One region of the Priestia sp. JNUCC 25 genome, then DNA from elsewhere that is predicted to be linked to it. Evidence: predicted binding sites of a transcription regulator. Region 1 holds the regulator's gene; each other region holds the start of a gene.
What was found. Region 1 encodes LexA, which represses DNA repair genes until DNA is damaged. Its sites were predicted from a motif close to CGAACATATGTTCG; they were not measured.
Positions count from the first base shown of each region.

Region 1 (10,996 bases):
AGCTGATAAATGAGCTTTTCTCTTCGAAAATAGGATGATGCAACTTCTTCCTCCATTAAATATACTTCATACGTTCTCACGATTCATCCTCCCTTTCGGCTCGTTCTTTTTTGTACCATTATACCGAATGGTGTACGCAATGCTTGTCTATCGATGAAAAAATTCCTTTGTTTTTTTGTCGAAAAAAAAGAGCAGACCACAAGAGTCTGCTCTTTCTTATGAAAAAGAATTATGCATTAAGCAAGCTTTTCACTTTTGCTACTACATTTTCAACTGTAAAACCAAATTCTTTCATGATTGTTTCACCAGGAGCAGATGCACCGAAGTGATTAATACCAAGAACTTGTCCTTCGTCTCCAACATAGCGTTCCCAGCCAAGTGTAGAAGCCATTTCAATACCTAAACGTTTTTTCACTGATTTAGGGATAACACTTTCTTTGTACTCAGCAGATTGCTCTTCGAAACGATCCCATGCAGGCATACTTACTACAGATACGTCAATGCCTTCTGCAGCTAATGCTTTTTGTGCTTCTACTGCTAGGCTTACTTCAGAGCCTGTTGCAAGTATTAATGCATCCGCTTGGTCTTTACCAGCTTTAGATACAACGTACGCACCTTTAGACACGCCTTCGTATGCATTTTCTTTTGTACCTTCAAGCGTTGGCAAGTTTTGACGAGTCAATACAAGCGCCGTTGGGCGGTCAGTTGACTCTAATGCTAGGCGCCATGCAGCAGCTGTTTCATTTGCATCTGCAGGACGAACCACTGAAAGACCTGGCATTGCACGAAGTGATGGCAATTGTTCAATTGGCTCATGTGTTGGGCCGTCTTCTCCAACTGCGATACTGTCATGTGTGAATACATATGTTACAGGAAGCTTCATTAAAGCTGCTAAGCGAATTGCTGGGCGAAGATAATCAGAGAATACAAAGAATGTTCCTCCGAATACTTTTACACCGCCGTGTAGAGCCATACCGTTTAATGCAGCTCCCATTGCAAATTCACGTACACCGAACCAGATATTACGTCCGCTGTAATCAGCTGCAGTGAAGTCTTCTGAACCTTTAATCATTGTTTTATTTGAGCCAGCTAAGTCAGCTGAACCGCCGAAGAATTGAGGTACAGCTTGTGCTACTGCGTTTAATACTTCTCCCGAAGAAGCACGGCTAGCTAGGCTTGAACCCGTTTCGTATGCTGGAAGCGTTTCTTCCCAGCCTTCCGGTAACTTTCCTTCTACTGCTAGTTCAAATTGACGACCTAGTTCAGGATATTTTTCTTTATACTGTGCAAATACATCGTTCCATTCGTTTTCTTTCTTTTGGCCATCTTCAGCAATTGTAGCTTTGAAGTGAGCATACACTTCTTCTGGCACATAGAAATCTTCTTCAAATGTCCATGCATAAGCTTCTTTTGTTAATTTTGTTTCATCGGAACCTAATGGAGAACCGTGCACGCCAGAAGTACCCGCGTGGTTTGGAGAACCAAATCCGATTGTTGTTTTTACTTCAATTAGCGTTGGGCGTGTTAAATCGCCTTTTGCTTCTTCAATCGCGTTTGCAATCGCTGTCAAGTCATTGCCGTCTTCAACGCGGATTACTTGCCATCCGTAAGCTTTGAAACGATCTTCTACGTTCTCAGAGAACGAGCGATCTAAATCTCCGTCTAAAGAAATATCATTTGAATCGTATAAAACAACTAAACGTCCTAATTTTAAGTGTGCCGCTAATGAAGCTGCTTCAGCAGATACACCTTCCATTAAGTCTCCGTCACCACAAATACCATACGTAAAGTGGTCTACAATTTCTAAACCTTCTTTGTTGTATGTTTCAGCTAAATGACGTTCTGCCATTGCTTTACCAACAGCCATTGCAATACCTTGTCCTAGTGGGCCGGTTGTTGCATCAACACCTGCTGTATGACCGAACTCTGGATGACCTGGTGTTTTACTTCCCCATTGACGGAAGTTTTTAAGGTCTTCAATTGATAAGTCATATCCAGCTAAATGAAGCAAGCTGTATAATAGTGCCGATCCGTGTCCTGCTGATAATACAAAGCGGTCACGGTTGAACCAGTTTGGATTCTTTGGATTGATGTTCATAAATTTTGTCCACAATGTATATGCCATTGGAGCAGCTCCCATTGGCATACCTGGGTGACCTGAATTTGCTTTTTCAATCGCATCGATTGATAAAGTACGAATTGTTGCAATCGAAAGATCTTCAATACGTTGTGTCATACTCTTCATTCCTTTCAAAACTATGTACATATGTTATCATACTAATGATTTGCTTATTTGTACAATACTTGAACCAAAAAAATTTCCACTTTCACAGTTTTTGTGTGCCTTATTAAAATTATACAAAAAACTAGAGGGAACTCTCCCTCTAGTTTTACTAGAACGTCTCAGTGAAGACGCTTCTTTTTACTCTCTTTTAACTTCTTAGGCGTAACATCTTTACCTTCTTCGTCCACAACTTTAATCGTATGAAGGTGATTTGTCATAGATTGTCGGAAAACTTTTAAATATTCCTGACGTAGCTCTTGCTGTTCTTTCGCTTCAGATTCTGTCAGCCCTTCAGCCTTTGCCTTTTTTGAAAGAGCATTAATACGAGCAAGTTTATCTTTTGATAGCATATAAAACCTATCTCCTTATAATCAATAATTAAAATTACCGAACCGTTCCGGCAACATGTAGTCATCTTACTAAATCTCTTTCGTTTTATCAAGAGATTGAGCACTGTCTTGGTACTCTTGATAGCGACGATGTACCGTCGCTTTTGAAATATTATAACCAAAACCTTTTAGCGTAACTGAAATTTCAGCAAAGGTTAAGCCGTTATGACGAAGGCGGACAATTTCTTCAATCGGCGCTTCTTTTTTTTCTCTTCCCGAGTTAACTCCTTGATTTTTTAAATTTTGCTGCGGACGATAACCGTTTTCTACGGCTCTTTTCATTCCTCTTTTAATTTTAGCATTATGTAATTTCCGCTGATGCTCTTCCACTAAGCTAATAATATCTAACACCATTGAGTCAGATTCTGAAAGCTGAAGCTGGCCTTGATGACTAATCGTATAGATTGTAGCATTTTCTTTATGAAAAGCATGAAGCAGCGCAATTCGGGCGTTTCCTCTGCCTAATCGTGTTTCGTCTTGAATGAGCAGCACAGATATTTTCTCTTCTTTCATTGTATGAAGAACATCCAAAATCCCCTCTCTGTCTACATCATATCCGCTTGCTTTTTCCATCACGACTTTTTTCACCTTTAGATGGTGAAGATCAGCAAGCTTTTTTAATTCTTCTTGCTGGCGCTGTAAAGATGTTTCTTGGGTTTTTTTATCCGTACTGACACGGCAATAAATAATGGCATCCACTTTTATCACGACCTTTTCGGCTTCTAACAATATTCAGGAACGGCCGTTACACACTACTGTTCAATTGCCACTTGATTATGTAACTCTTTTTTTAAAACAGGAATATATAATTTATCTCCAGGAGATAAAGACTGGGCAGTGTCTGAGTTTAAATCATTGACGTCTTCAACCCATTTGACAAATTCATTGGTGGTCAAATGATGGTGATTATGATACTTGTTGGACAAGTCCCAAAGCGTATCTCCTTTTGTAATAGTAACCGTTGAATATTTGTCTAAATCTACTTTATCCGCTCCTAAAACCAGCGTCAATACATATGTAAGTGCAGCGATAACTGCAAAAAAAATAGCGTAATGTTTCATAGAATGTAAGAATTGTTGCATATTATGATCCCCCTATCAGAATATATGTTCTTATTTTAGTGAGAACATTTGTTTCTGTCAATGGAATTCTTCGAACTTATGTTTGTATATTGACACATCACGTGGTATAATTCACCTAAAGAATAGCTAAAATCGAGGTGAAAAATATGAAGCTATCAAAACGTCAACAAGACATACTAGATTTTATTAAGCACGAAGTAAAATTAAAAGGTTATCCGCCTTCTGTTCGCGAGATTGGGGAAGCGGTAGGATTAGCCTCTAGCTCCACTGTACACGGGCATTTAGCTCGTTTAGAAAGCAAAGGGTTAATTCGCAGAGATCCAACAAAACCGAGAGCAATCGAAGTTCTTCAACTAGACGAAGTAAACATCCCTAAAAGCAATGTCATTAATGTTCCTGTTATTGGTAAAGTAACAGCGGGGCTTCCTATAACAGCCGTTGAAAATGTGGAAGAATATTTCCCTCTTCCAGATAAATTCGTTTCTCCAGATGATCATGTATTTATGCTTGAAATTATGGGAGAAAGTATGATTGAAGCAGGTATTCTAGATGGCGATATGGTAATCGTACGTCAGCAGCAAACAGCTAATAATGGAGATATTGTGGTCGCTATGACCGAAGACAACGAAGCAACGGTAAAACGCTTCTTTAAAGAAGAAAATTTCGTTCGTTTACAGCCTGAAAATTCAACGATGGCGCCTATTATTCTTCGCCACGTAACGATTTTAGGAAAAGTAACTGGTGTATATCGCACTATTCACTAATCAGACACTGTATGTAAAACCAACTAATCATGATGTTAGTTGGTTTTTTTACGTTTGTTTTCTAAAAAAATTGGCATATTATAAATGATACGTTGAATCATCGCAGGCAGGTAGAACGGTTTTTATAAAGCTTGTTTTACCCTTTACTTTCTATCTGCATTTCCTCGACTCTTACAAGGAAATACAACCGACTATAAAAAGGATGTAGTTTATGACCAATACACTAAGGAAAACAGAACCATTTCAAACCATTGTACCTACCAAAGCAATGAACATGTTTCTTTTTCCTTTTTCCTTTGACCGAAAAAATAAAGAGCAGCTTGTTCATGCACTGGAAGCAAATTTGTTCGAGTTTTTTTCCATTCAAAACAAACATTTAGAAAAAGAATACTACGGAGAACAATATTACGTATCTCATGATAGCCTGGATCAATATTTTCTTCCTTACATTGAATGCATTCTATTCCCTGACTCGTGCGAAAAAGAAGGGTTGCTTAGATTTTCAAAAAAAATAGACCATGCCATTACGTTACACACTTCCTCCACCACCGTGTCTAGCAACGTGCTGTCTGTGGATGTTTTTTTATGTCCTTTTGAAATTGGCGTCATGACCATTCGCACTGAGATGAGCCATAATCATTACACCTATGATGATATTTTAGAGTTCATGAATCATTTTCGTGTATTAGAACCGAAGCTTGCTGAAGAGCATGGATCCACCATTACCTATGAACATCATCGCTATAGCAAAGTGCAAGATTATATTTTTTCACAGCTCGCGCCATTTTTGAACGAACACATCAAGAAAGAAGCCACACGTGAACAGCACGTTGGGAGCCTTCCTTATTTTATCGATGAACGGATGTTTGTGTTAAGTTATGTAACGGTAAATCAAGAGCAAGAGATTAATTCCACAACTTTATTTCGTACTGGACAGCTAAATAGCTATACGCCTGGCGGGAAAGCGTTTATTTCTGCACACAATCATGAGTATATTAAAACGTATAATACTAAACACGTGTATTCCAGATGGGCTCCTGAAACCTATTACGTCATAACAGACCATGTGTTTTCGTGTATTTCTAAATCGACAGACTCTAAAACGGATCAGCTTTTGATGAATCATCTATTTGGCCAGCATTACTATAATTTATTTTTACATTTTTTCTATAAAATCGTGTTGCTAAAACTATCTTATGAATATTCTCAGCTCACGTTTCATAAAAATTCAGAGGGCATTGAACGACTAATCCGCTCTATTACCGTGTTTTCAGGTAAATATTTGTTTTTAGAAATTAGCTCTCGCACAGAAGGTCAAGAGTTTTCTGAGCTCTTTAAAAAAATCTTTCATATCAATTCTCTTTATCAAGAAGTCAAAGAAACCCTTGGTACTTTGTACCAAAATCAAGAGAAAATCGCAGCCAAGCGTCACAATTACTTATTATTAATTTTAACGATTTACACGGTTCTTTCCGGTATTTACGGAATGAATTTAGTTATTAGCAAACTAAAGGGAAACATCCATTGGGATAGTATGAAGCAGTTTTCTATCTTTGAATATATCGCTTTAATAGTAGCTCTATCAGGAATTCTGATCAGCATTAGTCTCGGAGTGAGTTCCCTATGGAATTTATTAAAAGATCGGTTTAAAACATAAAAGCTGTTCGCATACGTATGGATGCAAACAGCTTTTTAAATTATATGTCCGATATCGAAATCCGTAAAGACACGGGAGATTTTCGTATTATCGACCGAAAAGTAGCGGATGTATTCAAAAAAATGACTGAACGCAATCGTTTTGTACGAGGAATGATGTCTTGGATTGGCTTCAGGCAAACATATGTAGAATATGAGCGCGATGAACGCTTTGCTGGTGAAACAAAATATCTTTTAAAAAAGATGATCAAGTTTGCTTCAGATGGAATTATTGGGTTTTCAACGAAGCCTTTGCGTTTAGTAATGGTTATTGGCTGGTTATCGGTTTTTGTATCACTTTTAGTTTTAAGTTATTCGATTGTTGTTTGGCTGATAGGTAAAAACATTCAGCCTGGCTGGACTTCTATTATGGTAGCTATCACCTTCTTTAGCGGTATTCAGCTACTTGGCTTAGGACTAGTCGGACAATACATCGCAAGAATTTACGATGAAAGTAAAAATAGACCTATTTACGTTGTACGTGAAACCGTTAACTTCTCGAAAGCTTCAACAGATTCTCCAAACGTACGTGAAAAAGTATATAGCTAAAAAAACAAGGAAGAAAACAGCTGTTTTCTTCCTTGTTTTTATTCTTTTTGAAGCTGTAAATCACTTGGCACCCAGTCCGGAATTCCATCATCTTCATCAAATTCAATAATGACATCCGTTACTCCTTTTTCCTGTAAAATACGATTTTCCAGACGATCTTTAATATCATCAGCTTCTGCCACTGTTAAAACAGGATCAATTTCTACTTTTAATTCAACGTGAAGCTCTTCTCCTTCTTTCATCACCATTAACGTTTGAATATCACGCACTTGTACATCTTGCATGACAATCGCGCCAATTTTCATTTCCATTTCTTTATCCGCTTCGCCAAGCGCTCCAGCAGCATTATCTAAAAAGACTCGTCCTACTACAAAAAACATCATAAGACCAATTAAAATAGAAGCAATTCCTTCAGCTTGATGAAAAGGCGTAAATCGCGAAATAAAAACGGCGATTAAAGCCAATACGCCTCCTCCAGTAGCTACCAGATCTTCCATAAAAACAAGTTTAGTTGCTGGCTTGGCTTTCTTTAAATGAACAAAGCTTTGCGCAAAAACATTTGTTTCTGCAGGGTTTATCCCCACATCGTGCAAAATTTCTTTCATTGCCTTAAATAGAACAAACATTTCAAGTAACACCGAGATGCCAAGTACTGCAATATTTAAAATAAAGCCTGAAGACTTCGTCGGATGAAGAATGTGGTGATATCCTTCTTTAATCGTTTCAAACGCCATAATTCCTACTACAAGAACCGCTCCTAATAGAACAAGATTAACCAATCGGCCAAATCCGTTTGGAAATCGTTTGGTCGGGGCTTTTTTACTTAATGCCGAACCTATAAAAACAAAAAACTGATTTGCTGCATCCCCTAAGCTGTGCATCGTTTCAGCAAACATCGCTACATTCCCTGTTAAAGCGAAAGCAATCCCTTTAATAATGGAAATAATAGTATTCACTATAGCGGCCATCATGGCCGATTTATTTCCTTTTCGCAATAACTTAATTAATTCACTCATACAATCCCTCCGTTTGCGCCTTTATGAGATTCGATTACGGTTAGTGTATGTGAATTTAAAAATTAAAAACCTCCAACATACAAGTTGGAGGTTTTTAGTCATGTTTCATTATTTTTTAAAACGGTACGGTACAGTTGTAACGATTACGTTTTTACGGTAAAGCAAATGTGCTTTTAACAGCAGACTGGACTGATTGTGAAGGATATTTTGCCAGCTTTTTTTCGTAATGAATTGTGGAATAACGACCGTAATAGCCATATTGTTTTCCCGCGCTTTTTCCTCGGCCATATCAATGAATCGAAACAGCGGCCGCACTAAGCTGCGGTATTGAGAATGAAACGTAACAATACGAATATCAGGCTGCCACTTCTCCCACTTCTCTTCCATTCTCTTTTCGCTTTCTCGATCAAAGGCCACATGCACTGCAATAACGGTATCGCCAATCGTTCTTGCATAATTTAATGAATTTTCTACTACCTTTGTCATTCCTGCTACAGGAACAATGACCACACTTCCTTCAAGCTTTCCAATCTTTTCTCCTTGCTTAATGCGAAGCTGCTCTCCTACCGCTTCATAATGCGTATGAATGCGATGAAAAATATAGACAATAACCGGTAAGAAAATGAGCACGGACCATACTTGTGAAAACTTCGTTGTAAACAAAATGATTAGCACAGTTAAGGTAATAAGCGCACCAATTAAGTTAATGATTAGCTTTCCTTGCCAGCCGGCCGGCTTTTCTCTAAGCCATTTGACAATCATGCCTGTTTGAGAAAGCGTGAATGGAATGAACACTCCAACTGCATAAAGAGGGATTAATTGTTCAGTCGCTCCTTTAAAAGCTACAATTAAGACAATAGAAGCAATTCCAAGGGTCACAATTCCATTTGAATAGCCTAGTCGATCGCCACGAATTTGAAACATTCTTGGCATGTATTTATCAGACGATAAGTTGACAGCCAGCAAAGGGAAAGCTGAAAAGCCCGTATTCGCTGCTAGCACTAGAATTAGAGCTGTTGTGCCTTGAATAAAATAATAAAATCCATTTCGTCCAAACACACTCGATGCAATTTGTGATACAACCGTTTCATCTGCTTTTGGAGAAATGCCAAGCCAATAAGCTAAAAACGTGATGCCCGAAAATAAAACGGCTAAAATACCGCCCATCAGCATTAATGTATGAACAGCATTTTTTGCACCTGGCTCTTTAAAGTTAGGCACTGCATTTGAAATAGCTTCTACACCTGTCAATGCCGAACAGCCTGACGAAAAAGCTTTTAATAATAAAAACAAACTAATACCTGGCACTACTGTACCGAGAGATGGATGAAGCTCAGGTGAAACTTGACCTGTCGCTATTTTAAACAAGCCTACCGCTATTAACAAAATAAGAGCAATAACAAATAAATAAACCGGATAAGCTAATACAGAAGCGGATTCTGTTACACCACGTAAATTTAAAACGGTAATAAAAATCACCAGCAAACACGCAATTACTACATTGTAATGATGCAGCGTTGGAAAAGCCGAAGTTAAAGCATCGGTTCCTGCTGAAACACTCACGGCAACTGTTAAAATATAATCTACTAACAGTGACCCCCCAGCGATAAGCCCAGGATTTTCTCCTAAATTGGTTTTCGAAACAATATAAGCTCCTCCGCCTTGCGGATACGCATAAATAATTTGACGATATGAAAGAATTAAAGCCGTCAGGAGTACCAATACCCCAATCGCAATTGGAATCGAATACCAATAGGCAAGGACGCCGACTGTTGCAAGTACAATCAAAATTTGTTCTGTTCCATAAGCCACTGAAGATAAGGCATCTGAAGATAAAATAGCCAGTGCTTTAAGCTTACTAAGCTTTTGATCGCCTAACTCTTTTGTTTTAAGCGGCTTTCCAATCAATAATCTTTTGAGAACTGAATAGTTCACGCAATTTCCCTCCGATGATTGCCTAGCTACTATTTACTATTCATTGCTAAGCTCCGTTACAAGTTCACGAACAAGTGATATCATTCCTAAAAAATACCTTTTTATGTTAAAAAAGCGCACAAAAAAAACACTAAGGGTTCTCAGCGTTTTTACACAGCTTAAACCTCCTCTCCAAAACGCTTATGGGGTTAGCTGTCGGATTCGGGCTATGAGAGTAGCCCTACCTTTTAAAAAAGGATTCACCCCAAGTGACAATGCACAAATTTGGGTCCCCCACTTCTGACGAATTAAGCGATAACAGGTCAATATAATTTTCGGTTAAAGGGTATGATCGATAACATGTTTCTTTCATAACTATCCTTTGTTCTTAGATAATATACTCCCGTACAAATGGTTTGTAAAGCATTATTTTACGTAAACCATAAAATAGTACTTAAGGCGCTTTTAACAGAAAAACAAAAGGCCTTCTGCTCGCTTACAGAAGACCTTTTTGCTTTAACTTTTTGCTTTTAAAACGGCTGCTAGCTTGTTTTTCGTTTGAGGACCATAAATGCCATCTACATCATAAGGAAGATACACAAGCTGAAAACGTCTTACTGCATCTTTCGTTTGAACTCCATATATTCCGTCTACTGACCCTACTTTAAAATTAACTGCGTTTAATGCTCTTTGAAGCTGTTTCACGGCTTCTCCAGAATCACCTTGCTTTAAAATTCCATTGGGAAGTGGATATTGTTCAGCAGGTGGTGTTGGAGATGGGTTTGGTGAAGTCCCTGAAGGAATAACAATTGTTTTTCCAACCTGTAGTGTTAAAGGATCAGAAAGCCCTGTATTCGCTTCTTGAAGCGCTTGTACTGTTATATTGTACTTCTGTGCAATACTGTACAGCGTATCTCCTTGCTTGATCGTATACGTTTTTGTACCTGGTTCAGAAGGTGATGGATTTGGTGTTGGTGTTGGATTTGGGTTTGGAACTGCACGACGGGGTAAATTCAAATAGACGGCAATTCCTTTTGCATACGATTCACCCATGCTTTTTAAAAAAGCTTCGTTTTGGAGAAGTGCTGCATCGGTGCGGTTATCAATAAAAGCTATTTCAGTTAGTACTGCGGGCATATTTGTTAAGCGAAGCACCGCATAATTGGCTGACTTTCGACCGCGATTCGGATGATTATACGATAGCAGCGTTGGCTGTACTTGGCCGTGGACAATTGATTGAAACGTTTTACTGGCATTGCTAGCGCTTCTGTAAACATAATCTTCGTACCCTGTTCCTCCACCG
Region 1 is NZ_CM132211.1:3,893,556-3,904,551, forward strand. Features, by position in the region: gene sirA (sporulation inhibitor of replication protein SirA) at 1-80, opposite strand, end outside; gene tkt (transketolase) at 230-2,236, opposite strand; gene JNUCC25_RS20530 (DUF896 domain-containing protein) at 2,404-2,634, opposite strand; gene JNUCC25_RS20535 (YneB family resolvase-like protein) at 2,704-3,372, opposite strand; gene yneA (cell division suppressor protein YneA) at 3,426-3,755, opposite strand; gene lexA (transcriptional repressor LexA) at 3,902-4,519, shown strand; gene JNUCC25_RS20550 (magnesium transporter CorA family protein) at 4,731-6,176, shown strand; partial or broken gene JNUCC25_RS20555 (glycosyltransferase) at 6,209-6,763, shown strand; gene JNUCC25_RS20560 (cation diffusion facilitator family transporter) at 6,802-7,779, opposite strand; gene JNUCC25_RS20565 (APC family permease) at 7,888-9,714, opposite strand; cyclic di-AMP (ydaO/yuaA leader) riboswitch at 9,877-10,018, opposite strand; gene JNUCC25_RS20570 (N-acetylmuramoyl-L-alanine amidase) at 10,210-10,996, opposite strand, start outside.

Region 2 (10,996 bases), 2.0 Mb from region 1:
TCATCATTTGTTGATGTCCAACAGATACATAAACGCGATTTTCCTGATCATGTGCTTCAGGAATTGGATATAAAGTAGTAATTGGACGACTTTGGACAATGTAAAATGTATCATCAGCCAAGCACCATTCAATATCTTGAGGACAATCAAAATAAGCTTCAAGCTGTCTTCCAACGCGTTCTAGCTGTAAAATTTGAAAGTCAGTGAGCGCTTGCGTTTTTTGCAGATCGAAATGAACTTCCTTCGTTTCTGTTCCGCCTTCTTTTAATCCGTAGATAGCTACCTTTTTAGCTGCTATTTTTTTATCGCCGATTTCTCCTTCTTGTACTTTATAGCAATCGGCAGAGACCAAACCTGACACTAGCGCTTCTCCAAGTCCAAATCCCGCATCGATTGATAACAGCTTTCGGTTAGAAGTAATTGGGTCAGCGGTAAATAAAATACCTGAAGCCTGTGGAAAAACCATTCGTTGAACAATAACCGATACGTGCACTTGACTATGGTCAAATCCATTTTTAATACGGTAGGTTACCGCGCGATTTGTAAACAGGGAAGCCCAGCATTTGCTAATGTGCTCAAGGATGGCTTCTTTGCCTCTGATGTTTAAATAGGTGTCATGCTGACCAGCAAAAGAAGCATGTGGCAGATCTTCAGCAGTCGCACTTGAACGAATTGCATAAGCATGCTCTTCCCCAAACTGAGAGAGAGAATGAATAACTGCTTTTACAACGTCAGAAGGAATTTTTATTTCCAGAATGATTTGGCGAATTTTTTCGCTAATTTCACCAATTTGATCTCGGTCATCAGCTTTTAGCATTGTCAGCTGGTTCAGTAACGTTTGAAACGTTTCATTGTGTTCAAGGGCTTTTTGATACCCGGTCGCTGTCACACAAAATCCGTCCGGCACTTGTATTCCTTGAATTTTTGATAACGCCCCTAAATTCAAGGCTTTTCCTCCAACAAGTGAAAGCTGTGTATCTTTTATTTCTTGAAAGCTAAGAACTAAAGAGTTCATTCAACATCTCTCCTAACCGGTAATGTTTTATTGATTTTACCAGCAGTAAATGAGAATAAACAGTCTATATTGACGTTTTTTTATGTGATATAATTAAAGTAGGAAGAGAAGTACATACCTTTTTGTTTGCTGTTACATATTTAAAAGTTGTATAACTAACTTATCTAATTGATTCATATCCTTTTTAAAGCAGGTAAGTACACGTTTGAAGTATTTGTTGATCTTCCTCATTTAGCACTTTCTTTTTAGCGGATAAAATTTCAGCAACTCTCCTCATTTTAACCCTTCTTTCATTTGATCACCTGAAGAGTCTAGCTCATTAGATGACTAACTCTCTTTTTTTGAACTATTCCGAAACCATAGTATTACGAATGTATCTCTTTGCTCGTTTTCTAGCAAGTGTATAAATAATTACCTGCAGGACAAGCGCCGCAAGGCTTATCAATACTACTTGTTCGACAGAATTAAAGGGCGAAAAATATTTCTCCCATTTAGAACCAGGAAGCCTTAATGCGTTATAAAAATATGAAGTACTAAAAGAAATTATATTTCCTAAAATAAGTGATAAATCCGCTCTAATAAGCCCACTTAGATAAGACAGTGCTACTGTAACTATGGCCATGATTATATAGTTTACCTTTGAATCATCCTCAAAATCTTTTCGCATAGATAAATAAACGTATGGAATGCAATACATGGTAAAAATTATAAAAGGAAGTATTCTTCTCATATAGTAATATCTCCAATATTTAGGATTCGACATAGTTTTCTATTATTATAAATTACCGAAGAGAATTTTTTCCAGTTTTTTGTACGCAGAGAGTGTAGAAATACTTATATGTATCATGATCGTTTTTAGAATCATTCCTTAAGGCAAAGTAAAAAAGCACGCTTATGAGTGCTTTTTTACAGCATATTTATTTAAACAGGACGTGTGTTTTAATCGAACATTTTCTGTTTACTGGTAACAATTACTTCTTTATTTTTCTCCTAAAATGGCTACAAGGCTAAACACCTCGTAATGAATACGTTCGTTTGGTATATCCCATCTACGTAATGCTTTAAGAATAGCTTCCATAAACGGAATCGATCCACAGAAATAAAAGACAGCTTCTTTTGAAGGAACAACGGATTGTAACAATTCTAAATCAATATAACCCTCTTTATCAAAATCAGTGCCAAGTCGATCCCCTTCATTAGGCGAACTATAACAGATGAAGGAGGTACCATTTTCGTTATTTCTATTTAGTTGAGCCACATGTTCTTTAAAAGCATGCGTTTTACCATTAATACTTGCATGAAGAAAGGTAACCTTACATGTAGGTTGTTTTTCTACAATGGTATTCAGCATACTAAGCAAAGGTGTAATACCTATACCTCCACTAATTAGCACAACGGGAAGTTCACTGTGATCAAGTACAAAATCTCCAGCAAGAGCTGAGAACTTAAGAGTATCTCCTGTCTGAACTTGTTTATGTAAATAGTTTGACACGATTCCTGCTGGCGCACCGTCATGCGCATCTTCTCGTTTTACACTGATTCGATAATAATCCTTTCCAGGGGCTTCAGAAAGACTATAGTGACGAATATGCGTGTATTTCTCTCCCGGAACAACTTCCCGTCCTTAGGCTATTTAGCAGTCACCTTCAGTTGCAGAAGTCTTTAGCTTAATTTATAAGCTGATTAGAAAGATATACGGGCAATTATAACGAATCAGCGAAAGCATCTAATAAGTCTTCACCTTTAGTTTCTGAATAGCTTTTAATACATCTTCTCTATTCTTAGCAAACTTCATCCACTTTGGCAGTCGACTCTCGACACTTAAATAATACGGATGTGACTCCCTGAGTTCAGCTTCTATTTCTATATAGCTTTCGATATAATTTAAATGTTCCAGGTTTAATGTCCATAAGGTGTTTCCACTACATTCAATTTGTAAATAGAGCAGAAGTTGAAAATACCAGTCGCAGGGATTTCTAATTAAAATTACTTCATAATCAGCTTTAGGTTCATACGATACTCTTGCTTGTCCGTAACCGTTTGCTTTTATAACTTTGTCTTTTGTAGTTCCGCAAGTAGTACAAACAAACCTTCTTCTGACGTTAGCGACGTAGGGACTCCAATCATCTAAAGCTATGACTTTTGCACAAGAGGCGCAATGTGGACAAACGACTAGAAATTCATATCCTAACCCTATAAGTGTTTTATTTTTATTTAGAAATGTTTTTTTAAAGACATTTTCTCCCTTGAATTTATTAATTCATATTATCGAAGCGATGGAACTACAACATTGATTTCAGTTTTAATTTTACATTAATCGCCAGAGGCAAATACTAATTTATTTAGCTTTAGTGCCTCTAAGCAAAGGCCCTTTAATGCTTCAGCAAATGTTTTCGTCTTCAGATCTATCTGCTTTGGTTGTCTACAGATAGTCTGTAATGCTTCACATACCTTGATTAATTGATTTATTTCTTGTACAGAAAACAACTTGTCACCATATTGATCTAATCCTGTCAATAATTCAAACGAATCTCTGAATTCTCTTGTTAACAGGTAGTCGTGTACTCTTTCCTCAAATTTTACACATTTAGTAGAAAAAGCTGCTTCTTTCTTATTATCGGCAATATAGAAATCAATTCCTACCATCAGTCCCTTCCTTCCTCTACATTCTTTCTAAGTTTAATAGGTACTAAAAAAGAGGACAGCTAGGTATATATTAAACTACTATCTGTCCTCTTCTGGCCGTACTTTTATCCAAATCTTTTAACGAAGCAATAATTAAGTAACATCTTCTACAAACTCTTTTAGAGAATCATACATTTCTAAAGCGTCCCATTCCCCCATTCCGTGTTCAACTGTGAAAACTGGGTAATCTACATTCGCTATATCAATAAAGAGCGGGTCACCGCCTATTTCTTCATCATACCCTATGACAAACCAGCTTTCTTGCCAATCTCCTTCTTGATTTCCTATAAGGGAATTTGCTTCTAAATCTTCTCTGTAGCCTAATTGTCCATCTAAAAACTCGCTTTTAAGGTAGATATAATAAGGAGTAGAAAGAGTTTCTCCCACTTCATCTTCAAATTCTACTTTCACTGACGTACCTGGAAGTTCTTTAAGAATTTTATAGATTTTCTCTATATCAGGTTTTATCATTTGCTTCTCCCCTTTAATGATCTGTATGACTTATCGTGGCTGTTACCCATTCTTCTAAGCTGTCTGCTATTACTTCACGCTGTTCCCAATCGTGCCAAAAGGTGATAATTTGGCCAATTTTCCCTCCTTCATCAGGATCCAAGTCTATACAAATATCATCTCCTCCCCCATTCGTGGCAATCGAAATCCAACGTGGGTTCCACCAAAATTCTTTTTTTACTGGCCCAATAGGTTCAATTTCTGGAAAATCTTCAAATTCTCCTCCGTCTAAAAGCTCTTTTAATGTTTGCCACGTATACAGAATCTCCTCTAAAGGTAATAGAGTATAATTTTCAATAACTGCTATATATTCATCACGCTGTCCATTATGTATCATTAACCAGTCTTTAAGGTTTTTGGGAAATGTTAGTCCCATCTTTTGTTCAACCGCTGCAATTTCTGATTCACCAGCTGCTTCGTTAAGTGTTCCTACTGCTTTTGGTCGATTTGTCTTCAACCACTGTTCAAACTCATTCCAAACCTGCTTCATATTAGGAGCCTCCTTATATAACGTCATTAAATGAATCTATGAAAAATGATTAGATACTTTTTAAACTTATACTAATTATGTATGGAAATCTTATGTAAATAAACTGTTTTATTATTTTCTACTACATGAAACGAACATCAATTAGCTCGCTTAACCTCATTTTGTTCGTTTGCTTACATCCTTCATCTATAAATACAAATAAACCTCCAAGGGAATCTACAAATTGAATAACTCCTGTTTCCGTTATACATTGCCCGTGGTTGTAATACGTAAGGTATACTTTTTTATGTGTATGAAGAGCTTCGATCAAGGTAAAATTAACTTGTTCCATTTGATCTTCTGTTAAAAAAGGTTGAGGTATTTCTGATTGCTTTTTTATAACTTCTTGTAATCCTCTGTATTGCTCTGGCATAGTGGCGAATGGTCGCCATTTTTTCATTCCTCTGTTTTGCATATCATCTTCCTCCTTTATGCTTTATGACCTCCTAAAAGGCCGTTTCGATAACGAGCTGTTGAATGCTCGAGATGGCTTGAAGCTCGCAAAACACTATTCTTCCCATAACGCATCCGTATTTCATCAATCGTTTTAGCAAGTGCATAGGCTCTTTCGCGCTGGTCAATATCTTCAAATAAACTCATTTGCTCCTCTTCTTGAATAAGGGTGTTCGATAATGAAATCCCAATAGAACGAATTGGCATTCCGCTATCAAACGTATGTAAAATCGTTAAACAATAAGGGAAAATATCTTGGCTTAAATTCGAAGCTCTTCCCATTTTCTTTTGCCTTGAGAAGCCCCCACCTGTTTGTTTGCTATATCCAATGGATAAATGGATAGTTTGTGCCACGACTTGATGCATACGTAAACGAAAGCACACATCGTCTAACAGCTCTAATAGCAGCAATTCCACTTCTTTTCGATTTGTATAGTCTTGAAACAGAATTTGACTCTTCCCGAATGATCGAGAGCTCGGAATATACACGTTAGAAATGCGACTAAAATCAATTCCGTTTGCATGTTGGTGGAGTTCTTCTCCCAAGATGCCAAACTCTTTTTGTAACATCTCTTTTGAAGAAAGAGCGAGTTCTTTGATGGAGTGAATGCCCAAACGATTTAAGCGCCTTTCCGTAGCGGATGAGATTCCCCAGAAATCCTTCATTGGGTGAATCGACCATAATTTAAAAGGAATATCTTCGTATCGCCAATAAGCTACCCCTGTTGGGCTATTCTTGGCCTCATGATCTAAGCTCACCTTAGCCAGTAAGAGATTCGGACCTATGCCTGCAGTAGCTGTCAGCCGTGTTTTACGATAAATCTCGTTGATGATTTTATGGGCTAATTCTTCTGGTGTGCGAGCGAATAAATGCAAAGAAGCTGTGGCATCAATAAACAACTCATCAATGCTATACGCATGAAAATCCTCAGGAGCCACATACTGTAATACTAAACTAGAAACATAGTTCGAAGCCTTGACATACCTTTCCATGGATGGGTTTACGACGTGGATATCTTTCCTTCTAGGAATGTCGAAAAGACGGCTGCCTGTTTTGATTCCTTCTTTCTTTAATAAGGGTGTGGCAGCTAACACAACTGATCCCGACCGCTTTGTATCTCCTACAACTGCCAACTTTGTTTTTAATGGATCTAGCCTACGTATCACGCATGAAACAGAAGCAAAGAATGCTTTCATATCAATACAAATAATGACTCTGTTTGGTAGATATTCATAATCCATTGGAATAACTCCTCAAATAAAGAACGTTTGTTCTCTATTATATACGAACAAACGTTCTTTATTCAATAAAAACTCTAAATTTTTCCCGATTATTGTTACTCTAATAAGAGAAAAGAACATCGCATATAAATCGGAAGAATGGAGGGGTGACCTATGAATAGAAAAATGCCTAATTATATTATCTTTTTATCATGGTTTTTGTTTTTAGTTCTTTTATGGATTATCTTCTCATTTTTTAAAGGTGAAAATGGACAGTGGTGGTCTATGTATCGTTTAAATATAAAGAAATATGGTCCTTGGGCTTTAGAGGTTTCTTACATAAAAATTAGTATTGCTGCTGTTATCTGCTTAGTAATAGCTTATATGGGGAGTTTTGGCTTCAAAAGAAAAAGATAAGGTTAAATAAAGTGCTTTTAAGGTAATATATATCATTCAATTTAATCGTAATAAGCAATAAAGATAAAAAGACCTTAATTAATTTGTTAATAAGGTCTTTTCAGTATATATAAAATTTATGACATATTTTAAAAAAGAAAAGATGGTCATTATTACTTATCCTCTGACTGCTTGAGTGGGGTACCATAAGATAATGATTCAAAGGAAACAGAAACATTTTTGATTCTAGACAGTAATTTTACATTAGAAAAGTACTTTGTTTAGAGATAAGCTGTTGATTGTCAAATCACTAGCTCAGGAGATAAAAGTAAGCGTTCTTTATAAGACTTAGAACGCTCCATTTCTTGAAGTAATAAATCAACTACTTTTTCCTTTTAGATGTTTAGCTCATATTAAAAAGTTTTATAAGTTTCGTAGTACTATATTTACAAACTTTCTTGACTTAATTGCATATCATTCAATCAAATTAATTAAAAGGATAATATACGCGATTTGAATATGATTTATAATTTTTTAAAAATAATACCGTTATTAACCTACTTAACGTACGCATTTTGAATAAAAATCTGGGTTTTTAATATTATTTTTATTTTAATAATGGATAATGAACGGAAAATTGATAATTTTTTAAATTTTATCAAAAAAGTTTATTTTTTATATTGAAATATGTAATTTGACTGTTTATAATACAAAAAAGATAAGTTATTTGCAATTTAAGTTGTCTGAAAATTTAATTTTTTATGAAGAATATTATTAATGGGGGTTTCACCTTGTCAAACAAAGTACCGTTTTCTTTTATAGTAATCATTGGTTTAATGTTATTTGCATTATTTTTTGGAGCTGGAAATTTAATATTCCCTGCTATGCTTGGCCAGTCAGCGGGAGCAAATATCTGGTCAGCAAATGCGGGTTTTTTAGTTACTGGAGTAGGCTTGCCTTTACTTGGTGTACTAGCTTTTGGATTCTCCGGAAAGGAAGATTTACAATCATTAGCAAGTCGCGTACATCCTATCTTTGGTTTAGTATTTACAACTGTTCTTTATCTAGCTATTGGACCTTTATTTGCTATCCCACGAACAGGTAACGTCTCTTTTGAAATCGGACTTAAACCTTTCATTTCTGAAAGCTCTAGTTCTATAGCTTTACTCGTATTTACTATTATATTTTTCAGTATTACATGCTTTTTTTCTCTCAATCCTGCGAAAATTGTCGATATTGTTGGAAAATTCTTAACGCCAATTAAATTAACATTCATTGGAATTTTAGTTCTAGTTGCTTTTATTCATCCTATTGGAAAATTTCAAGCACCCACAGAAAAATATGTAACAAACTCTTTTTTTAATGGGTTCCAAGAAGGATATCTCACAATGGATACTCTTGCATCTTTCGTTTTCGGAATCATTATTATCAATGCAATTAAAGAGAAAGGCGCTAAAACAAAGAAGCAAATTATAACTGTTTGCCTAAAAGCTACGGGAATTGCTGCTATTATTCTTGCAACTATCTATTCTGCCCTTTCATACATGGGCGCTTCAAGTGTAGAAAAGCTTGGGCATTTAGATAATGGTGGTACGGTGTTAGCGAAAGTTTCTGATTATTATTTTGGAGAATATGGAGGATTACTACTAGGCTTAATGATCACAGTAGCTTGTCTGACAACTAGCGTAGGGCTTATTACTTCATGCTCTTCTTATTTCCATAAATTATTACCTTCTATTTCTTATAAGAAAATTGCGATTAGCTTATCCGTGTTTAGCGCAATCATCGCAAATGTTGGATTAAATCATTTAATTTCTTTTTCAGTACCTGTTTTAACAGTTCTCTATCCATTAGCAATTGTTCTAATCTTTTTGACTTTCCTTCATTCTTTATTTAAAGGATGTGCTGAGGTATACCAAGGTAGCCTATTCTTAACATTTGTTGTAAGCCTGGTAGATGGATTAAATGATTTTGGCTTACACATCCCTGGTATTGACCAATTATTTACTTACTATCTTCCTCTTTACCATATTGGATTAGGTTGGATATTCCCTGCGATTATTGGAGGTCTTGCAGGTTATGGAGTTAACTTGTTTAAAAATAAAGAGCAATTTACTTCTAAATCAACAAGGTTAAATAAATAAATTTACTTTAATTCTCTGGATAAATTAAAGCATTTAGATGAACACTTTGAAGCCTACTTTTATTACTATTTGGTACTTAGTATAAAATGAAGCTTCAATTAACTTCTAAATAAGGAATATAACTATGGAGAAAACGTCACAAAATTATAGTTGTATGGATGCGTTAGTATTTAGATAAGATTAAAGAAAATTTAATCGAAGAAGATGAATCACTTAAAAATTCTCTTAAATAATAAAGCAAATGTAAAAAGAGTCTTTTACTATACGAAGTAAAAGACTCTTTTTACGCGTTGCTTTTATTATATATGTTTTTGATAAAATATTATTAGATTTCTGCTTTTAGACATAAACAAGCTTCTATATCCCCCTTTTTTGTAAAGATCAATCAAATCTCTTAAAGATCTTAGCTTTTTGAAATTAATTATAAATTAATCTAAGAATAATTCAGTCATTTATTTAAAAGCTCTTATTACATATTTAGGTAAGTCCTCTTACCATTTTTATACTTATTTTAAACTTATATCTATATCATTCTAAAAAAATGTTCGTAAAAGTGTAGAGTTTTCAAAAGACGTTCGTAATTCGTTTTTTAATTTAAACGAACGATGGAAATGATAGGTTTTCTATATAATAGAAAAGTCCGTAAAGGTATACTTTTACGGACTTTTAGTTTAATTCTTTTCCAATTTGTTATGATAACAAAAAAAGTTCTACACTTCTTTTTATTTTTGTAACTTTTGGTTGAAGGTCTCAGCAATAAATACAAATTCTATATCGTCTTTATGAATGAAAAATGTAGTACATCCATGAATATCTGTAATGCTATTGGATTGACCGCATACAACATCTATTTCAACTAACTCAAAATTGACAGCATGAGCATTTTCAATATCCAAACCAGTTGTTAAACAGTGAATACTATCTCCAAAAGACTTAAAAATAAGCCTTTTTCCTTTTAAGTCCTCTTCGTTAACTTCAAAATACTCATTATCTAATATGCCTTTAAAAGATGATGTTTTCGGAAAACATTCAATATGATGGATACCTTGATAGTATTTTAAACTAAACATATAGGTATGTGTTTCATCTGGCTCAATCTCGATACCGTATTTATAAGTAAAAGTCTTATAAACCATTTCATAAAACAAGGGCATGACAATATCGTCCCAAGCATAATAAGCATGGGCATGTATAGGTACTAGATGTGGGTATAAGCTTGTAATTGCTTGCTGAAAATTCAGCAAAATTTTTGTATCTGTAAGTTCAGATAAAGAATCGTCTATTTCATGATTTTTTATCTTCAAGACCCTATTATCAATCATCGTTTTCTCCTCCTTCTCATTGCCCTTGATTGTTTGAAAATAGATTTTAATTATCTATGTCATTAGCATTAACCGTATCCTTTTTAACGTTTAATGTATGACCACTAATTTCAATTGTTTCGTTATTTATCCACTTTACTGTAGCTGTTTCTTGAGGATAGTTCCAATAGATATTTTTTCTTTTGTTGAAAGTTTTGTTTGTATTGATTAATTCTCCCCTTATAGCGAAGGGAGTGGTGGCGCCACCATTTGAACGATAAATTTTCACAATATAATCACCTTTAGGTGAAGTACTTTGTGAAGGATATTCTCCCTTTGGTACAAATTGAAGATAACTAGGTGCAAAGAGGAACCACCAAATAAATCCTATAACCATCAAAGTACTTAATACACTTAGTAACCTTATATATCTTTTTTTCACTTCTAGCTCCTATTTAGATTACATTATAGTTTCATTTTTCTTTCCTTTTACAATTATTTTCAAAAACCTCGTTCATTTAGTAAGAAATTTTCATAGTGTTTTATCTCTCTCCAAATTTCTTCATTGTTACTTGATTGATCGGGATTTAACTTTTCAAAAGCACTTATTAATAATTTCTTTATATGCTTCTCTTTAACTGACGGATTCTTTTCCATGGTGTCATACATAACACCATGACTTTGAAAGTTTTTTCGTCCCTGCGTTAAAGAATATTCTCCGTTTGACCCTCCAAAAATTTCA
Region 2 is NZ_CM132211.1:1,854,318-1,865,313, reverse strand. Features, by position in the region: gene ppsA (phosphoenolpyruvate synthase) at 1-1,015, opposite strand, end outside; gene JNUCC25_RS09470 (hypothetical protein) at 1,362-1,745, opposite strand; gene JNUCC25_RS09465 (NO-inducible flavohemoprotein) at 1,995-2,507, opposite strand; gene JNUCC25_RS09460 (hypothetical protein) at 3,329-3,661, opposite strand; gene JNUCC25_RS09455 (SMI1/KNR4 family protein) at 3,794-4,171, opposite strand; gene JNUCC25_RS09450 (SMI1/KNR4 family protein) at 4,185-4,700, opposite strand; gene JNUCC25_RS09445 (YolD-like family protein) at 4,822-5,154, opposite strand; gene JNUCC25_RS09440 (Y-family DNA polymerase) at 5,169-6,434, opposite strand; gene JNUCC25_RS09435 (hypothetical protein) at 6,588-6,830, shown strand; gene brnQ (branched-chain amino acid transport system II carrier protein) at 7,601-8,953, shown strand; gene JNUCC25_RS09425 (hypothetical protein) at 9,676-10,275, opposite strand; gene JNUCC25_RS09420 (DUF5412 family protein) at 10,322-10,696, opposite strand; gene JNUCC25_RS09415 (CPCC family cysteine-rich protein) at 10,756-10,996, opposite strand, start outside.
Region 2: a site for LexA is predicted at 6,479-6,492, ahead of JNUCC25_RS09440 (Y-family DNA polymerase). Genes of this name have one in related genera too.

Region 3 (10,996 bases), 960 kb from region 1:
AAACCAAATGATCAGATTTTAAAGATCGATGGTAAAAGTATCGCGGGTCTGGAATTGAACGAAGCAGTATTAAAAATTCGCGGTAAAAAAGGCTCTACCGTGACATTAGATGTTCAACGACCAGGCGTGAAAGAAACGATGAAAGTAAAAGTTGTAAGAGATGAGATTCCAATTGAAACCGTCTATTCTTCTGTTAAAAATGTAAACAATAAAAAAATTGGCTACATGGAAATTACGTCATTCTCTGAGTCAACGGGAGACGAATTTACGAAACAGTTGAAAAAACTTGAAAATAAAAATATTGATGGCTTAGTTCTAGACGTTCGGGGAAATCCTGGTGGCTATTTAACGAGCGTTGAAAAAATGCTCGATAAATTAGTAACGAATAAAAAGCCATATATCCAAATTGAAGATCGTAACGGTGAACGTCAAAAAGTGGTTTCTTCAATGAAAAAGCAAAAGGATTATCCAATTGTGGCCTTGATTGATGGAGGAAGTGCATCCGCTTCTGAAATTCTTGCCGGGGCATTAAAAGAAGCAGGAGGATACAAGCTAGTCGGTGAAAAATCCTATGGAAAAGGAACGGTTCAACAAGCTGTTCCAATGGAAGACGGCAGTAATTTAAAACTAACGTTCTATAAATGGCTAACGCCTGATGGAAACTGGATTAACGAAAAAGGTATAAAACCAACGGTAGAAGTCAAACAGCCGGATTATTATTATGCAAATCCAATTCAAGTTGATAAAAAGCCATTAACACGTGATATGACAGGTGACCAAGTGAAGAATGCTCAAGTGATGCTAAAAGGCCTTGGCTTTGAACCTGGACGTACAGACGGATATTTTAGTAAAGAGACAGAAACAGCTGTAACTGCATTCCAAAAAGCCAATAAGCAAAAAGCTACAGGTGAAATCGATGAAGATACAGCAGCGCTTTTACAAACAAAACTTCTAGAAAAAATTAAATCAAAAGATGAAGATCGTCAGCTTCAAACGGCTTTAAAGCTAGCTAGTCAATAAGAAGTAGAAAAAGTTCCGTGCTTTTCCAAAGCACGGAACTTTTTTAGTAAAAACAACATTGTCGGTTAGTGATGCATTTTGATAAAATAAAGAAGCCTATGATACATAACAATCAATCGTAAATGTTGTAATAAAAATGTGAAAAATACAGGTGGTGAAAAAATGGATTTTGCATTAGAGCTCTTAAAAGGTATCGGGCGTTTGTTTTTGCATCCGTTAACGTATCTATTTCTGCTCGTCTCGTTTTTTGTAGGTCTTTCTCGCGTCAAGAGAGAGCGTCAGAATTTTCATGTTCGCGTGTTTGATTTTATTTTAGAAGCAAAATATTTATTTTTTCCAGGTATCATTATTGGGTTGATTTTATCCGTTGTTACCGTGTTGCTAGGTGTCTATGTATCTATAGGAATGATTGTGCTTGTAGCTGTTTTAACTTTTATCATAAGCGGCCCTTGGACGTTTAAATGGCTTTCTCCTTCTTACACCGTAGGACTGGCTGTGCTTGCAACCTTGGTTATTCCGGCATCTGGTTTCGGTGAAGGATTTATTCAAACGTGGTCTGTGCAAGCTCATAACGCAGATTTACCTTCTCTGACTATTTTAATGTCTCTGCTTGTATTAGCAGAAGGATATTTAATTTGGAAATTTGGAGCAAAAGGGACGTCTCCAGCCATTGTGAAAAGTAAAAGAGGGCAGGAAATTGGGGCTCATTACTCTCAAAAATTATGGGTTGTCCCGCTTTTTGTCTTAATTCCAGGCAGCGCCATTACGTCTGTGTTTCCATGGTGGCCTGTGTTATCTATTGACGGAACATCATTTAGCCTGTTTTTTGTTCCTTTTGCTATCGGTTTTTATCAGCGAATTCAAAGTATGGTGCCGTTTAAATCTATTGAATTTACCGGTAAGCGTGTATTAGCATTAGGCGTGGGATTAACGATCATTACGATTGCTGCTATTTTTTATCCTCTTGCCGCTGTAGCTGTTGTTATTCTAGCGATCATAGGAAGAGAGTGGATTCGTTTGCAGCAGCGTCGAAGCGATGAAAAGGCGCCCGCACTGTTTACTAAGCGTACACAAGGTTTGGTTGTATTAGGAATCATCCCTCATTCTCCGGCAGAGAAAATGGGTTTGAAAGTAGGAGAAGTGATTATTAAGGTAAATGGAATCGCTGTATCTGAGGTCCATAAATTTTATGAAGCATTACAAGTTAATAACCGTGCTTTTTGTAAGCTAGAAGTTATTGACGAAAATGGAGAAGTTCGCTTTACTCAGCGAGCATTGTATGACAACGAACATCATGAACTAGGTATTTTGTTTGTACACAATTATACAAAACGTGATTCACAAGCTGGTTAAAAGACGGATAAAAAGGAGAAATGTTTGTGGAAGTCAAAACGATTGCCGCAGTTTTTCTACCCGCCATATTGCTTGTTCTGTTTGCTAGAGTAACATATAACTTATATGTTGCCACAGCGCTGACGCTTTTGTTGATAGCTGTTTCTGTATATAAAGGGTACGCAGATTATCCGCTTATTATTTTAATAGATTTACTTTCAGCAGCCATCGGTTTTATATATGCAAAAAGCATGTTAGCTGCTGGAAAATAAAGATTGTTGCTTTGATGATAAGTTAATCGCTTATTATTAAACTGTACACAAAAGCTCTCTACACAACGTGGAGAGCTTTTTTATGTAAAAAAATGAGTTAGAACTTATAACAATATTGTTTCGGTTCATTTAATGAACGAGTATAATCAAATTAATTAGACAAATATGTTTATGTATAAAATATTTTAAACACTTGTGTATAAATCTATTTAAATAAGTGTACAGAAATGTGAGAAGGGTATAGAAAAATAAAATTATTAATCTGAAAATTTAGTTTATTTTTGTTTTTTAAAAATAAAAGGAGGTTTAGGATTAATGGAAGTATTAATGAGAACGATGTTTCAGTCGCTTGGCAAAAATCATTCAATGAACAAATTAGCTAAAAAGTATGGATTGAGGATGGGGGCAGCTCGTTTTGTTGCTGGAGACTCAACCGAATCAGCAATTCAAACATCCAAGGAGCTTAACAATAGTGGGAAAGTTGTTACACTCGATCATTTAGGAGAATTTGTTTTTACAGAAGAGGAGGCCAGGTTGTCTACTGCCATGTGCATTCAGGCACTAGAAGCCATTGCAGAATCGGGCGTTCAATCAAATTTATCATTAAAGATGACTTCTTTAGGATTGGATATTAGCAAAGAGCTTTGTATGGAAAATATGCGCAGAATTCTACACACGGCCAGGATGAATAATATTTTTGTTCGAATTGATATGGAAGACTACTTGCACTGCCAAATCTCCCTTGATATGTATAAAGAATTACGCAAAGAATTCGATAATGTTGGAATTGTGATTCAAGCGTATCTTTATCGTACAGAACAAGATATGAATGACTTACATCAATATCAAGCCAATTTACGTCTAGTAAAAGGAGCTTATAAAGAATCACCAGAAGTATCATTTCCGGAAAAGAAAGACGTAGATGAAAACTATAAAAAAATCATTAAAATGCATTTATTAAATGGGCACTATACAGCTGTAGCAAGTCATGATGAAGAAATGATTCAGTACACAAAACGATTAGTAAGAGAAAATGGTATTTCAAATGACCAATTTGAGTTCCAAATGCTTTATGGAATTTGTGTAGAGCTGCAGGACCGTCTAGTAAAAGAAGGATATAAAGTCAGGGTTTATGTTCCTTACGGCATTGATTGGTTTGGGTATTTCATGAGACGCCTAGCCGAGCGTCCCGCCAACGTATGGTTTGTGCTGAAAAACTTCGCGAAATAAATTTCTAATTAAAGGGGACTGGTTGAAATGACAGTAAGTACAAAAATCTCAGTTTTTAAAAATGAACCGTTTACTGATTTTTCGTTAGAAGAGAATAAACAAGCGATGCAAGCGGCGTTAGTGAAAGTGAAAAAAGAACTGGGACAAACATATCCTCTCACGATTGGAAAAGATAAAATCTCAACAGAAGAAGTGATTGTCTCTACGAACCCGGGAAAGGTAGATGAAGTGATTGGTAGAGTAAGCCGTGGCACTAAGGCTTATGCTGAGCAGGCAATGCAAGAAGCGTTAGCAGCATTTCAATTATGGAAGAACGTCCCGCCTGCTGAACGTGCTGATTATTTATTCAAAGCAGCAGAGCTGATGAGAGAAAGAAAGTATGAATTTTCTGCCATGCTCGTTTATGAAGTGGGGAAAAACTGGGCAGAAGCTGATGCGGATACCGCGGAAGCTATTGACTTTATGGAATTTTATGCGCGAGAAATGATTCGTTTAAGTGAAACGAATGAGCATCAACCTTTAACGCCGGTAGAAGGTGAAACAACAGAGATGACGTATATTCCTTTAGGCGTAGGAGTAGTCATTTCACCTTTTAATTTTCCGCTTGCCATCATGGCTGGAACGACTGTAGCGGGAATTGTATCTGGAAATGCGGTTATTTTAAAGCCAGCTGATTCTGCACCGGTTATTGCTGCGAAATTTGTTCAATTAATGGAAGAAGTCGGTCTTCCGTCTGGTGTTCTGAATTTTATCCCTGGAGATGGCATAGAAGTTGGAGAATATTTAGTCGAACATCCTCAAACTCGTTTTATTTCTTTTACGGGATCAAGAGAAGTAGGATGTCGCATTTATGAACGTGCCTCAAAAGTACAGTCTGGACAAATTTGGCTGAAACGCGTCATTGCTGAAATGGGAGGAAAAGATGGCGTTGTGGTAGATGAAACGGCAGATTTAGATGCAGCAGCGCAAGCGATCGTAGCATCTGCGTTTGGATTTCAAGGACAAAAGTGTTCTGCTGGCTCTCGAGCGATTGTTGTAGAATCTGTTTATGAAGAGATTGCCCAAAAGGTAGCCGCATTAACAAAAGAATTAACCGTCGGACTGCCTGAAGACAATCCTTCTATGGGGCCTGTTATTGATCAAAAAGCGTATGAAAAAGTATTAGCCTACATTGAAATTGGCAAAGAGGAAGGAAAGCTTATTGCCGGGGGAGCTAAAGCTCCTGGAAATGGCTACTATATAGAGCCTACAGTATTCAAAGATGTGGATTCAAAAGCACGAATTATGCAAGAAGAGATTTTTGGACCAGTCCTTGCGTTGACAAAAGCAGCTAACTGGGAAGAAGCCATTGAGATTTGCAATGAAACTGACTACGGTTTGACGGGAGCTTTTTTCTCTGAAAACGAAGAGAGAATTCAAAGGGCGTTAGCTACTATGCACTGCGGTAACTTATATATTAACAAAAAATGTACAGGAGCATTAGTTGGCGTTCACCCTTTTGGAGGTTTTAATATGTCCGGAACGGACTCGAAAGCCGGAGGGTATGATTATCTTCTATTATTTACACAAGGGAAGATGACAGCGAGAAAACAGAAATAAGTTCAGTCTAAAGGAAATCAAAAAATTCGACACGAAGCTAAAAATGCTTGTGTCGAATTTTTTGATTAGTTTAATCCATATTCTTTGATTTTGTTATAAAGGGTGCCGCGTGAAATGCCAAGCAGATCTGCTGCTGCACTTTTGTTTCCATAGGTTTTTTGAAGAGTCTCTTCTATTAGCCTAGCTTCTTGAAGAGAATCTTCCTCTTTTTGAACTTCTGTGAAAGAACTTGCATCCTTCAGGTTGTCAGGAAGGTGCGTAAGGGTAATCAATGACTGATCACTTAGAAAAATCATTCGTTCAATCGTATTTCTCAGCTCGCGAATATTGCCTGGCCAGTCGTATTGCATAAAGGCTTCGAGAACTTCAGAGCTGATGAAAGGAGCCTTCTTTTTATACTTTTTACTAAATTCCTGTACAAATTGCTGAGTCAATGCTTCGATGTCTTCTTTATGGTCTCGAAGCGGCGGAATAATAATGTTGATGACGGTCAGCAAATAGTAAAGATTTTCATGGAATTCACCGGCTTTTAGCAACTCTTCCAAAGGCGTCGTGGTAGAGGCTACAATTCGGGTTTGGACTTGAATTTCTTCCGTGCCTCCAACGTGATAAAAGGATCGTTCTTCCAAGTAACGGAGAAACTTCACTTGAATTTCAAGAGGCATTTTATCAATTTCTTCAATAAATAACGTCCCGTTATGAGCCTGCTCCAGTTTTCCCGCAATGGTCGTTGGATCTTCTGAAAAGACATCTTTTTGATGACCAAAGAGCTCAATTTCCAGGAGTCCCGATGGAATAGTGGCGCAATTTAAAGATAAAAAAGGTTCTTTATGTTTGGATCCCCCGTAGTGGATGGCCTGAGCCAGCATTTCTTTCCCAGAACCAGGTTCTCCTGTTAATAAAATAGGCATATCTGTAGATGCCACTTTTTTGGCAATGTCAACGGCTTGCTTAATTTCAGGACTGATACCCGCGAAAGAAGAAAATGGATTATCTTTCGGAATGAGAAGAGACACATCAATTTCTTCATTTAATCTTACAATATTGGTAATGTCATGTTCAGTTGCGACTCCACCTATGACTCGATTGTTTCTTATAATAGGAGATGCATTGATGAGCACGTGAGTTTGTTCATTAGGACGATGATACGTTCCGCGAACAGGGCGCCCTTCATTTAGAATCGTATGTAGAATGATGGATTCATCTTTGAAATGCTCTCCGATTTTTCTACCAATAATATCATCTCTCTGAATCTTATACGTATGTTCCGCAGCAGTATTCCACAAGATTACATTTCCTTCATTATCGACCGCTGTCACTGCATCATTAATGGTTTCTGCCAATGTATCAAAATAGGAAGCTAATATCTCATTTTGGCTATGCAAATGTGTAATCCACTGTGAAGGTGTTACAAGTCCTATTGTGGTTTCTTGGTTTTCTGCTTGAATGAGGACTGGTCTGTTCCAGTTTGTGTTGGCTTGTAAATTGGCTAATGTAGAAGTAGAAGATGAAGGCCAATTTGTATCCGCTATTACTTTCTTTATGGAAGATGCCCTGTCATGACCTGTTAAAAGGTATCGTTCATCTTTGTGTATTACATAAAAGGTATTTGCTGTGACTACAACGAAGTCATAGTTTGAAAGTTCAGATTTCACTTTAGCTAAAGAAGTTGATTCTTCAACTGTTGTAAAGGAGTTATTTATAAGAACTTGATCAACGCTTGCCATACTAAACCCCTCTCAGTACATATTTTTTATACTGTATCATAATTTAGAAATTGGCGCAAAAGCCTATCTTTTTCAAACAATAACGCAGCTTACTTTCTTTTGTTGCTTTCATCTAAAGAGTTGTATTCCCTTCGAAAAGGGTAGTATAAGAATTTAGTGGGTAATAAAGTAACAGGGTAAAAAATAAAAACAAACAAACACTATATAAGATTAATACTCACTAGTTTCATTTATGATTATAAAGTGATAAAATACGAATATCAGTTCGTGTTTTCGGTTTTTACATATCGTAATAAAAATAGATAAAACAAGAAAATAGAAACGGAGGCCTTCATTTGAAAGATCAGTTTGAATTAGTATCCCCATATCAACCGCAAGGTGATCAGCCAAAGGCAATTGAAAAGATTGTGAAAGGAATTAAAGAAGGTAAGCAGCATCAAGTTTTGTTAGGTGCTACAGGAACGGGAAAAACCTTCACCATGTCTAATGTTATTAAGGAAATAAATAAGCCGACACTAATTATGGCTCATAACAAAACGCTTGCTGGTCAATTGTACAGTGAGTTTAAAGAGTTTTTTCCTAATAATGCAGTCGAATACTTTGTCAGTTACTACGATTACTATCAGCCTGAAGCCTATGTACCTCAAACAGATACATTTATTGAAAAAGATGCGAGCATTAATGATGAAATTGATAAACTTCGTCACTCGGCAACTTCTTCTCTTTTTGAACGAAAAGATGTCATTATTATTGCCAGCGTATCCTGTATTTATGGCTTAGGGTCTCCGGAAGAATACAAAGAAATGGTCGTATCTCTTCGAGTAGGAATGGAAAAAGAGCGCAATCAGCTGCTTCGTACGCTAGTAGATGTACAGTACGAAAGAAATGATATTGACTTTAAGCGCGGAACGTTTCGCGTTCGCGGTGATGTTGTGGAGATTTTCCCTGTGTCTCGAGATGAACACTGTATTCGCGTCGAGTTTTTCGGCGATGAAATTGACCGCATCCGAGAAGTTGACGCTCTAACAGGAGAAATCATTGGTGATCGTGAACATGTAGCTATCTTCCCGGCATCTCACTTTGTCACGAGAGAAGAAAAAATGCGTGTTGCCATTCAAAATATTGAAAAAGAACTAGAAGAACAGCTAGAGAAGCTAAAAGAAGCAGGCAAGCTTTTAGAAGCGCAGCGCTTGGAGCAGCGCACGCGCTACGACCTAGAAATGATGAGAGAAATGGGCTTTTGTTCGGGAATCGAGAACTACTCTCGTCATTTAACGCTTCGTCCCGCTGGTTCTACACCTTATACACTGCTGGACTTCTTCCCGGAAGATTTCCTTCTTGTTGTGGATGAATCACACGTTACGATTCCTCAAGTTAGAGGAATGTACAATGGAGACCAAGCGCGTAAACAAGTGTTAGTGGACCATGGTTTCCGCTTGCCATCCGCATTAGATAACCGCCCGCTTAAATTTGATGAATTTGAACAGCATATTAACCAAATTGTTCATGTTTCCGCAACACCAGGTCCTTATGAACTTGAGAAGGCACCTGATGTGATTGAACAAATTATCCGTCCAACGGGATTATTGGATCCAAATATTGAAGTTCGACCAATTGAAGGGCAGATTGATGATTTAATTGGAGAAATTCATGACCGGATTAAGCGAAATGAACGAGTACTCGTTACGACGTTAACAAAGAAAATGTCTGAGGATTTAACGAACTACTTAAAAGAAATCGGCATTAAAGTTCAATATCTTCACTCTGAAGTGAAGACGCTCGAGCGTATTGAAATTATCCGAGAGCTGCGGCTTGGAAAGTACGATGTGCTTGTAGGAATTAACTTACTTCGTGAAGGTTTAGATATTCCGGAAGTTTCGTTAGTAACCATATTAGACGCGGATAAAGAAGGATTCTTGCGTTCAGAACGATCGCTTATTCAAACCATCGGACGTGCTGCGCGAAATGCTAATGGACATGTCATTATGTATGCAGATCGCATCACAAACTCCATGGACATTGCTATCAATGAGACCAAGCGTCGTAGAAGTATTCAAGAAGCTTACAATGAAGAGCATGGTATTACACCAACAACGATTCAAAAAGAAGTTCGAGGCTCAATTCGTGCAACAGTAGTAGCAGAAGATACAGAAACGTATGAAGAAGCACCGGCATTTGATAAGCTCAACAAAAAAGAAAAAGCAAAGCTCGTAGAAGAAATGGAACAAGAAATGAAAGAAGCAGCCAAAGCGCTTAACTTTGAACGCGCAGCTGAGCTTCGTGACTTGATTCTAGAATTAAAAGCGGAAGGGTGACAAAACATGGCGATGGAAAAAATCGTGGTAAAAGGTGCACGAGCCCACAATTTGAAAAATATCGATATTGAAATCCCACGAGACAAATTAGTGGTGTTAACAGGGTTATCAGGTTCTGGTAAATCTTCTTTGGCTTTCGATACAATCTATGCAGAAGGACAAAGACGTTATGTCGAGTCGCTTTCGGCATATGCAAGACAGTTTTTAGGTCAAATGGATAAGCCGGATGTAGATTCGATCGAAGGATTGTCGCCTGCTATTTCAATCGATCAAAAAACAACGAGCCGAAACCCTCGTTCAACCGTCGGAACTGTGACGGAAATCTATGACTATTTACGCCTTTTGTTTGCTCGTGTAGGAAAGCCGATTTGTCCTAATCATGGAATTGAAATTACATCTCAAACGATTGAGCAAATGGTAGATAGAATTTTAGAATACCCTGAACGCACAAAACTTCAAGTACTGGCACCTGTGGTATCTGGACGAAAAGGTACCCATGTAAAAGTGTTAGAAGATATTAAAAAGGAAGGGTACGTTCGCATTCGAGTAGACGGAGAAATGCGTGAAATAACAGAAGAAATTGAACTGGAAAAAAACAAAAAGCACTCCATTGAAGTAGTGATTGATCGCGTTGTTGTAAAAGAAGGTGTAGCCGCTCGTTTGTCGGACTCTTTGGAATCAGCTCTTCGCCTTGGAGAAGGGAAAGTAATTATTGATGTGATAGGTGAAGAAGAACTGCTTTTTAGTGAGCATCATGCTTGTCCAAAATGTGGTTTCTCCATTGGAGAACTTGAGCCCCGCATGTTTTCATTTAATAGTCCGTACGGGGCGTGTCCAACGTGTGACGGGTTAGGAACGAAATTGGAAGTGGATAAAGATTTAGTTATTCCTAACTATGACTTAACGCTTCATCAGCACGCAATTGCACCTTGGGAGCCAACAAGTTCTCAATACTATCCGCAGCTGCTTGAAGCCGTATGTACACATTACGGCATCGATATGGACGTGCCGGTGCGAGATATCCCGGAACATTTATTTGATAAAGTATTATATGGCAGCGGTAAAGAAAAAATTTACTTTCGCTATGAAAATGATTTTGGCCAAGTAAGAGAAAATCATATCGAATTTGAAGGCGTGCTTCGGAACGTAGAGCGCCGTTATCATGAAACAAGTTCAGATTATATCCGTGAGCAAATGGAAAAGTACATGGCTCAGCAAGCTTGTCCAAAATGTAAAGGAAATCGCTTAAAACGTGAAAGCTTAGCGGTGCTTATTGACGAAAAGCATATAGGAGATACAACCCGCTTCTCGGTAAAAGAAGCATATGATTTTTTTGAAAGTCTCAGCCTATCTGAAAAAGACATGAAGATTGCGGATATGATACTGCGTGAAATTCGTGAGCGTCTAAGCTTTCTCATTAACGTGGGACTTGATTACTTAACATTAAACCGCTCTGCTGGAACTCTCTCAGGAGGAGAAGCACAGCGGATTCGTTTAGCTA
Region 3 is NZ_CM132211.1:4,849,238-4,860,233, reverse strand. Features, by position in the region: gene JNUCC25_RS25545 (S41 family peptidase) at 1-1,020, shown strand, start outside; gene JNUCC25_RS25540 (PDZ domain-containing protein) at 1,183-2,373, shown strand; gene JNUCC25_RS25535 (DUF2198 family protein) at 2,400-2,624, shown strand; gene JNUCC25_RS25530 (proline dehydrogenase family protein) at 2,940-3,854, shown strand; gene pruA (L-glutamate gamma-semialdehyde dehydrogenase) at 3,882-5,453, shown strand; gene JNUCC25_RS25520 (sigma-54 interaction domain-containing protein) at 5,519-7,180, opposite strand; gene uvrB (excinuclease ABC subunit UvrB) at 7,516-9,495, shown strand; gene uvrA (excinuclease ABC subunit UvrA) at 9,502-10,996, shown strand, end outside.
Region 3: a site for LexA is predicted at 7,435-7,448, ahead of uvrB (excinuclease ABC subunit UvrB). Genes of this name have one in related genera too.